Paraburkholderia bryophila: one gene and its partner. The protein of the gene in region 2 interacts with the protein of the main gene of each other region in a pairwise test. Links are inferred from orthologs where the notes say so. Each region holds a gene or a part of one and is shown on either strand. Other genes may lie near its edges.

The links.
Region 1: the proteins of GGD40_RS13565 (region 2) and ndk interact in binary tests that used the Escherichia coli proteins (3 or more experiments, as listed by UniProt). The link is inferred for Paraburkholderia bryophila from one-to-one orthologs.

The regions. Positions count from the first base shown.
Region 1 is NZ_JACCAS010000001.1:4,581,113-4,585,535, forward strand. Bases 546-3,298 are described here. They hold ndk (nucleoside-diphosphate kinase), read left to right. Parts: upstream 546-1,585; coding sequence 1,586-2,011; downstream 2,012-3,298. Other genes in these bases: GGD40_RS20555 (Bax inhibitor-1/YccA family protein), read right to left, coding at 572-1,270; rlmN (23S rRNA (adenine(2503)-C(2))-methyltransferase RlmN), read left to right, coding at 2,172-3,298. Outside these bases: GGD40_RS20550 (MBL fold metallo-hydrolase), read left to right, coding at 1-447; more of rlmN, read left to right, coding at 3,299-3,323; GGD40_RS20570 (helix-turn-helix domain-containing protein), read left to right, coding at 3,544-4,423. UniProt on the Escherichia coli protein: Major role in the synthesis of nucleoside triphosphates other than ATP. The ATP gamma phosphate is transferred to the NDP beta phosphate via a ping-pong mechanism, using a phosphorylated active-site intermediate.
Region 2 is NZ_JACCAS010000001.1:3,056,184-3,060,835, reverse strand. The notes cover bases 1,082-4,063. They hold GGD40_RS13565 (5-formyltetrahydrofolate cyclo-ligase), read left to right. Parts: upstream 1,082-2,292; coding sequence 2,293-2,835; downstream 2,836-4,063. Other genes in these bases: pxpB (5-oxoprolinase subunit PxpB), read left to right, coding at 3,677-4,063; GGD40_RS13560 (winged helix DNA-binding protein), read right to left, coding at 2,954-3,466; GGD40_RS13570 (lytic transglycosylase domain-containing protein), read right to left, coding at 1,082-2,215. In the rest of the region: GGD40_RS13575 (complex I NDUFA9 subunit family protein), read right to left, coding at 1-155; more of GGD40_RS13570, read right to left, coding at 248-1,081; more of pxpB, read left to right, coding at 4,064-4,330; GGD40_RS13550 (5-oxoprolinase subunit C family protein), read left to right, coding at 4,327-4,652. UniProt on the Escherichia coli protein: Involved in the removal of 5-formyltetrahydrofolate.

The DNA.
Region 1 (4,423 bases), 1.5 Mb from region 2 along the record:
ATCGGCGACCTCAGCATCCTTCCCTATACCGTTCCTCACGACGCCCGCGAGCCGCTGCAGTACGTGCTCTCGAACGGCGCGAGCCGGCTCGGCGTGCTGACCGATGTCGGCACATCCACGCCACATATCAGCTCAGTGTTGAGCGGTTGCGATGCGCTGGTGCTCGAATGTAATCACGACGTGCAGATGCTGGCGGGCAGCCGCTATCCGCAGTCGCTCAAGGCGCGCATCGGCGGTAATCATGGGCATTTGAACAACGAGGCGGCGGCTGAAATCCTGGCCTCGCTCGACCGTTCGCGCTTGCGTCATCTGGTCGCGGCGCATCTGAGCCAGCAGAACAATTCGCCGGAGCTGGCGCGGGCAGCAATGGCGGGTGTACTGGGCGCAGCGCCGACGGAAGTGGTGGTCGCTACACAGGACGAGGGCTGTGCGTGGTTGAGCCTGTAGCTCCCGCCGGATAGCGCCGTAACCGACGGGAAGGTAAAGAAAAAGCCCATAACGATCACTCGTTATGGGCTTTTTCTTCAAGACAGGCGCCTAAGTTGCCTAAGGCGCCACGCCTGGGTCAGACTTAGTTGCGGTTGCCGCCGAAGATGCCGAGCAGCGCGAGCAGGTTCACGAACACGTTGTACAGATCCAGGTAGATCGCGAGCGTGGCGGTGATGTAGTTCGTTTCGCCGCCGTTCACGACGCGCTGGACGTCGAACAGCATGTACGCCGAAAAGATCACGATGGCGAGGACGGACACCGTGAGCATCAGCGCCGGCAGGTGCAGGAACACGTTCGCGACCGAAGCGAGCAGCAGCACGATCACGCCCATTAACAGCCACTTGCCGAGACCCGAAAAGTCGCGCTTGCTGACCGTGGCGATGGTCGCCATCGACGCGAAGATCACACCAGTGCCACCGAAGGCGAGCATGATCAGCGACGGGCCGTTAGAAAAACCGAGCACGAAGCTCAGGATGCGCGACAGCATCAGGCCCATGAAGAACGTGAAGCCGAGCAGCACGAACACGCCGGCGGCGCTGTCTTTGGTCTTCTGGATCGCGAACATGAAGCCGAAGGCGATCGCGAAGAACGCCAGCATGCTCATGGCCGGGCTGGTGGCCGCGAACAGTGAAAAACCGGTGGCGAGGCCAACCCATGCGCCGAGCACCGTCGGAATCATGGACAACGCCAGCAGCCAGTAGGTGTTCCGTAGCACGCGGTTACGCGTTTCGACCGTGCTGACTGCGCCATTGCGGCCAAAGCTATACGGATGATCGTTCATGGTCTCTCCTTACCTCAGAAGCGTGTTGCGTATGGTTGTGAAGCGGTGGTAACGGCAGTGCAGCGGTTGCAGCCGGTCGTGCAGCGAAGGCGGGGATGTTTGCCGCCGGTCGCGAAGTACCCAACCCTAAGATTGGCGCCGTGGCAGGGAGTTTCAATGCCCAGAAAAAACCCGCACGACCAACGCTACCAGTATTCGGAAACTCCTGCTTGGAGTCTTTCAATCCTGTAAGGGTTCAATCGCAATCATACACGGGAACATGCTACAATAGCGGATTCATTTGAATCTGTAACCTCTTAATTTTTTGGAGTTTTTATGGCGATCGAACGCACCCTGTCGATTATCAAGCCGGACGCAGTGGCCAAGAATGTGATCGGCCAGATCTACAGCCGTTTCGAAAACGCTGGTCTGAAGATCGTGGCTTCGCGCATGGTTCATCTGTCGCGCGCCGACGCTGAAAAGTTCTACGCTGTGCACGCTGCACGCCCGTTCTTCAAGGACCTCGTCGACTTCATGATCTCGGGCCCGGTGGTCGTGCAAGCGCTGGAAGGCGAAAACGCGATCCTGAAGCACCGTGACCTGATGGGCGCAACGGACCCGAAGAAGGCAGAAAAGGGCACGATTCGCGCCGATTTCGCCGACAGCATCGACGCTAACGCGGTGCACGGTTCGGACGCTGCGGAAACGGCAGCAGTTGAAATCGCATTCTTCTTCCCGCAAGTGAACGTTTACTCGCGTTAAGACCTGCGTTGCGGGCGGTCTGTGCAGCCGAAACTGATTTATCGCACGAATCGTCCGGCAAAGTAGTAAGGTAAAAGCAGCAGGAATGGGCGCGAACGGCATTGCGTTCATGCAGCTTGTTGCATGAACGTAGTCTCGCACTGAAATGGCAGGATTCGATATGACGAGCAGTTCCACCGTCAACCTTCTCGACCTCGACGCCCAAGGGCTCGTCGCTTACTGCGGCAGCCTGGGCGAGAAGCCGTTTCGCGCCAAGCAATTGCAGCGCTGGATTCATCAGTACAACGCTGCCGACTTCGACGGCATGACCGATCTCGCGAAGTCCTTGCGCGAAAAGCTCAAAGGGCGCGCCACGATCTCGATGCCGGGCATCGTCAGCGACCATATTTCGACCGACGGCACACGCAAGTGGCTGATCGACGTCGGCAACAGCAACGCGGTTGAAACCGTCTATATCCCGGAAGAAACGCGCGGCACGTTGTGCGTGTCGTCGCAGGCTGGGTGCGCGGTCAACTGCCGTTTCTGTTCGACCGGCAAGCAGGGTTTCTCCCGCAATCTCTCTACTGCTGAAATCATCGGCCAGTTGCGCATGGCCGAATTCTCGCTGCGCGCCACGCGCGGTGGGGACGGCGGCCGCGCCACGGGTGGCGACGGCAAGGGCGATCGCGTCGTCACGAACGTCGTGATGATGGGTATGGGCGAGCCGCTGCTGAATTACGACGCAGTCGTGCCGGCCATGCGTCTGATGCTTGACGACAACGCCTACGGCCTGTCGCGCCGGCGCGTCACGCTGTCCACGTCGGGCGTCGTGCCGATGATGGACCGGCTCGGCGCCGATCTGCCGGTAGCGCTCGCGGTGTCGTTGCACGCACCGAGCGATCCGCTGCGCGACATGCTGGTGCCGCTGAACAAGAAGTACCCGCTGCGCGAACTGATGGCCGCTTGCCAGCGCTATCTGAAAGTCGCGCCGCGCGATTTCATTACGTTCGAATATTGCATGCTCGACGGTGTGAACGACAGCGAGGCGCAAGCGCGCGAATTGCTGGCCGTCACGCGCGACGTCCCATGCAAGTTCAATCTGATTCCGTTCAATCCGTTCCCCGAATCGGGCCTCTTCCGCTCGAAGCCGGAACAGATCAAACGGTTTGCGCAAGTGTTGATGGACGCGGGCGTCGTCACCACGGTGCGCAAAACACGCGGCGATGATATCGACGCAGCCTGCGGTCAGTTGGCCGGTGCGGTGCAAGACCGCACGCGCCTCGCTGAGCGCACCGGGAAGGCGGCGAAGATTATCGAGGTTCGGGCCGTGTAATCGTTCGGGCGGGCAGGGGTGCCGGGCGTTCGGTGGGGTGTTTCCTGGAACGTGCAGAAAGCGGCCTTGCCACCCACGATTGAAAAGAAAGTTTGCAGAAGCGATCGGAAGCGGCACACAAGGCCGCACATTTTGTTATAAACGGTCTGCGATTCGGGCGTGAGGCGCGAGCCCGTCCGAATGGCACGAGTTAAAAAGAATCGACGCGAAAGGATTTGGGATGAGTGAGCCGCAGCACCCGCAGCCGCAGGACACAGACACGAACGAAGGCCATCCGGCGCCGGTCGCACGGGCGGTGGTGCAGCCCGTTGTGCAGCCGGGCATGGATTCGTTGGCGGCAGTTGGCGCGCGCTTGACCCAGTTGCGTGAGTCGAAAGGCTGGACGATCGAGGACGTGTCGGCGCGTCTGAAAGTCTCCGTCGTCAAGTTGCGTGCGCTCGAATCGGGCGACATCAGCCACTTGCCGGATACGACCTTCGCGCTCGGCGTCGTGCGCAGCTATGCAAAGATGCTGGGCGCCGATCCCACGCCGTTCACGCAGGCCTTGCGTCGCGAGAAGGGTGTTCCCGCGCCGGATCTGTCGATGCCGGCGTCGTCGGGCAAAGATTTGCCGCGCGGCAAGGTGTCGTTGTCGCTCGGCGGGAGCGGGCAAAAAAGCCGCTCGTGGTTGTGGGGCGTGGCGGCGGTCATCGTCGCGGTGATCGCCTTGGGCATGTGGCATACCAACGGCGGCGATTCGTCGGCGTGGCTTGCTCGCCTGAAGGCGAGTGCGAACGGCGCCGCGGGTGGTGCGACCGGTGCATCGGGCGCGGTGGCACAGAGTCCGGCAGCAGGCTCCGACGCGACGACGGAGGAGGCGGCATCCGCTCCGGACGCGCAAGCCGCCGCAGACAGCGCAGCATCGGGTACGCCGATGCCCGCGCCGCTGGCTACGGGCGCCGCACCGTCGTCGGCGCCGGTTGTGACGGCAACGGCTGCCGCACCCAAGGCAGTTTCGCAGGCGCAGGCTGCCGTACCGGCCGCGAGTGCGCCGGCAGCGGTTGTCGCGGACGCATCGGCGGCGGCAGTTGACACGGCCGGCGGCGGCGAGGCGATCGTCG
Region 2 (4,652 bases):
TCGATCACGTCGATGGGTAATAGCGTGAGATGGCGGGCGTTGTAGCGCCGCCGCGTGGCGATGCGCACGTCTTTGCCCATTTCAACGAGCGCATTGACGAGATGACTGCCGATAAAACCGGAACCGCCGATGATCGCAACGGCTTGATGTCGCATTTTCGACTCCCTGGTGGAAGCCGCGGCAAGGGCTGGCGTGGCACGCTGCCGCTCCGGTCGAACAATGGACCTGAGCGGCGGCGGCACGGCGCTTACGGTGCGATATAACCCAGACGCGCCTTCAGCGATTGCGGACGGCCTTCGAACAATGCCGCGTAGTAGACCGTGTTGGACAACACATTCTTGACGTAGTCGCGGGTTTCCTGGAACGGAATCGCCTCGGCGAAGATCGCGCCTTCCACCGGACGCTGCAACGATTGCCGCCAGTTGCGCGGCCGGCCCGGACCGGCGTTGTAGCCGGCGGTGGCGAGCACGGCGGACCCGTCGAACTGATTGTAGATCATGGACAGGTAGTTCGTGCCCAGCAGGATATTGGTGTTGATGTCGTTCATCTGCTCGCGCGAAATCGTACCGAGGCCGATCTTCTTGGCGACCAGTTGCGCGGTGCCCGGCATCAACTGCATCAGGCCGCTCGCGCCGACTTCGGAGCGTGCGTTCATGATGAAGCGCGACTCCTGGCGAATCAGCCCATAGGCCCATTCCACGTCGAGCCCGTTCGACTGCGAATCGCGTTCGACGATATCGCGGAACGGCGACAGATAGCGCAGCGAAAAATCGTGCTCGCTCTTCGTGCGGTCCGCTGTGTTCACCGTGCGGTCGTACAACTGGATACGGCGCGCGTATTCGGCGGTGGCGATCAGTTGCCGGTCGCTCATGTTGCGCAGCGGCCAGTTCCATTCGCGGTTGCCTTCGAGCCGCAGATTCAGCGCGTAGAAACGCTGCGCCAGATCGAAGCCCGGCGTGTTGCCGGCCTGCTGGACTTCGGCGTCGGTTACCGCAGTTTTCGGCGGCACCGTGATCTTCTGGCCGAGTTCTTCCATAGCGAGTTGGCCGTAGAAATTGAAGCCCTGCGAGATCGATTCGAATTCCTGGTTGGCGGTGGCCGTGTCGCCCGCCTGCTTCAACGCGCGTGCATGCCAGTAGACCCACGAAGGCTGATTGCGCAGCGCGGCGGGCATCTGCTCGATCGACCAGCGCACCATGGTCCAGTCACCCGCCAGCAGTGCCGTGCGGGTGCGCCATTCATACGCGGGGTTCGACAGCGGCGCGTTCACCGACAGGCGATACCAGTCCACCGCGCTCGGCATCTGTTTGGCGGCAGCCTGATAAGCAATCGTGCCCCAGCCGATCGCGCGTTCGGGCGAACTGAGCGACGGCGCCACCGATGCGAACGTGGCTGCGGCCATGGCCGGATCGTTGCGCGCCATGCGCGTGATCGCCAGCAACGCCAGTTGATGCGACTGCGCATCCGGACCGACGCCGCGCGCCAGCAGCAATGGCGGCGTGCTGGTGGCCTGGCCGAACAGCACCGGATCGGGCGGCTGGTTGCTGAGCGCGTCGACGAGCTTGCTGCCGGTGGCGGTGTAGTTCTGTTCGTACGCGAGACGGATCTGCTGCCAGATGTCGTCGGTACTGAACTGGCGGCTCACGCCCAGCGAGGTAATCAGATCGACGCAGCCGTCGCCGTACCACTTCGGATCGACCAGCAGCGCACGCGCCGCGTCGGCGACATTCTCGCCGCGCGACGCCCGCGATTCGAGCGCGTAGCACTTCACCTGCGTGTCGTCGTTCAGGACGAAGCGCGCGTATTGCTGGTCGAAGTTGCGCCAGTCGTGACGCGCGCCGAGCACCGTCAGGTAGTCGTTACGCAGACGGTCGGCGATCGCCTGGCCGTCGTACTGCTGCAGGAAGGCCAGCACGGGCGCGTCCGGCGCGTCGACGCGGGCATGCCCGCTCGAGTCGAACAACTGCGGCTTGAGCTGGAAGTACGCCAGATAAGAAGGCGCGGGATAGTTCGGGATCATGCTCGCCAGCTGGGCTGCACGCGCCGCGTCGTTATTGCGGGCGGCCTCGCGAAGCTGGACGAAAATCTGGTCGTCGTTCGAGAGCTGCGAAATGGGAATGGGCTTGACGGCTGAGGCCGTGCTGCACGCGACGAGCGCCGCAGCGGCGAGCGCCAGACCGGCCGCGCGATATACTCGGTAAAGGCGTTTTGACATCGTTGTTTCTGGAGCGCGAATTGAACCCAAGCATAGCATGCAACCCCGTCGCCGAATCGAAAAAGGCGCTGCGTCGAATGCTATTGGAAGCCAGGCTACAAGCGGCTTCCGAGCCGGCTCACAATGCCGCGCTCGGACGTCGCATGCTCGACGTGTTGAAGCGCCATGACGTGAACCGCGTGGGGTTCTACTGGCCGCTCACCGGCGAGTTCGACGCGCGCGGCGCGATCGCGCTGTGGCTCGCGGCTGGCGCGCAACGCGAGGCCAGTTTGCCGGTGGTCAGGGAGCGTGGCGTGCCGCTCGAATTTCATGCATGGACGCCCGATACGCCGATGAAGCTCGGCCATCACAAGATCGCCGAGCCGATTTCCGGGCAGGTGGTGATTCCCGATCTACTGTTCGTGCCGTGCGTCGGTTTCGACGCGGCAGGCTACCGGCTGGGTTATGGCGGTGGCTATTACGACCGCACGCTAGCGGCGTGGCCGGGGGCGACGCAACCGCTCACAGTCGGCGTGGCTTATGAAGCGTGCCGAACCGACGCATTGCAACGCGAAGCCCACGACATGCCGCTCGACCTGATCGTGACCGAGGCAGGGCTTTATCCGCGTCCGGTGAATTGAGCGGTCGGCTGGCGCTGTCAGAAAGCCGGGCCTCGATCTCGGGGCCCGCGTCCACTCAGTGAGGGAGCACGTCAGTCAGGCGCTGCCCCGTTCAACCGCCCAGGCAATCAACGCGCAACTACAACGAAGCCGCCGCCCGCGCCGCCGTGTCGTACAACCCGGACGCGTTGCGCATCAGTTGCGCGGCCTCGCCGATCTGCTCGTTGGTCAGGCCGCTCTCCTTCAGCGTCGAAATCAGGCAGCTCTCGCGCACCTCGCGATACCGCATGCACAACTCGCGGCCAGCATCGGTCGCCGAGAAGAACACTTCCTTGCCGGTCTTTTCGCTTTTTACATACCCTCTAGCTACGAGCTTTTTCAACGCGTAGGTGGCGACGTGCGTGTCTTCAATGTTCAGCACGAAGCAGATGTCCGCGAGCTTCTTGCGCCGCTCGCGATGACTGACGTGGTGCAGCAGCGAGACTTCGATAGCGGTCATGTCCTTTTCCCCCGCCGCCGACATGCAGCGCACCATCCACCGGTTGAATGCGTTGCCCGCCATGATCAGCGCGTATTCAAGTTCGGACAGTTCCGCGCTGCTGTCGGACACGAGGTGCTCCGACGAAACGATCTTGGTGGGATGGCGCGACATGATGACGATTCTCGGCAAACAGGATGGGAAGGTGTCGGGAGTGTACGACGAGCCATCGGTCCCGGCGAGCCTGGCAAAAACGCTTATTGAGAAATTGTTGATATTTTATTGATAATGTACGCTTCAACCATCGCGAACCGGATGCCGTTAATAGGGGCAGCAGGTCCGCCAGATGTTCGACTCCTCCGACTCGACCTGGGCCGTTAAGCCATGAGCCAACCAAGAATCTTCCCGCTCGGCGACGCCGCGCTAGTCTGCGAAGCGCCGCCGCCCGCCACGCTGGACTGCCAGCGGCGCGTGTGGGCCGCCGCCGCCGCTGCGCGCGACTGGCCGCATGTGCTGGAAGTCGTACCGGGCATGAACAATCTGACGCTCGTGTTCGATCCGCTCGAAGCCGACCCTGACGCGCTTGCCGGCCAGTTGCAGGCGGCGTGGGACGCGGCGGCCGAAGCGCCGGCGGCCGGGCGTGACGTCGAGATTCCGGTGCAGTACGGCGGCGAGTTCGGTCCCGATCTGCAAGCAGTAGCCAATCACACGGGTTTGAGCGTGCGCGAGGTGGTCGAACGTCATTCGAATACCGAGTACGTGGTGTTCTTCCTCGGCTTTCAGCCGGGCTTCGCCTATATGGGTGGGCTCGAGGCCGCGCTGCACACGCCACGCCGCGCGTCGCCGCGGCTCGAAGTGCCGGCGGGGTCCGTCGGGATCGGCGGTGAACAGACCGGCATTTATCCGGCCACGTCGCCCGGCGGCTGGCAGTTGATCGGCCGCACCGAGCTGCCGCTCTTCGACCCGGCGCGCCGCCCGCCCACGTTGCTGCAACCGGGCGACCGGGTGCGCTTCACCATCGCGGGGATACACGCATGATCGATGTGATTCGCGCGGGTCTGCTGACCACGATTCAGGACCTCGGCCGACACGGCTACCGCCATCTCGGTGTGGCGATGGGCGGGGCGCTCGACCGGCTGTCGCTCGAAGTCGGCAACCGGCTGGTCGGCAACCGGCCCGACGCGGCCGGTCTGGAAATCACCTTCGGCCCGACCGTGCTGCGGTTTTTGCGCGCCACGCGGGTGGCGATCACCGGCACTGAATTCGGCGCGACGCTCGACGGCAAGCCGGTCTATTCATGGTGGAGCCTGCCGGTCAAGGCCGGTCAGGAACTGGTGCTGAACACGGCCAAGCGTGGCAT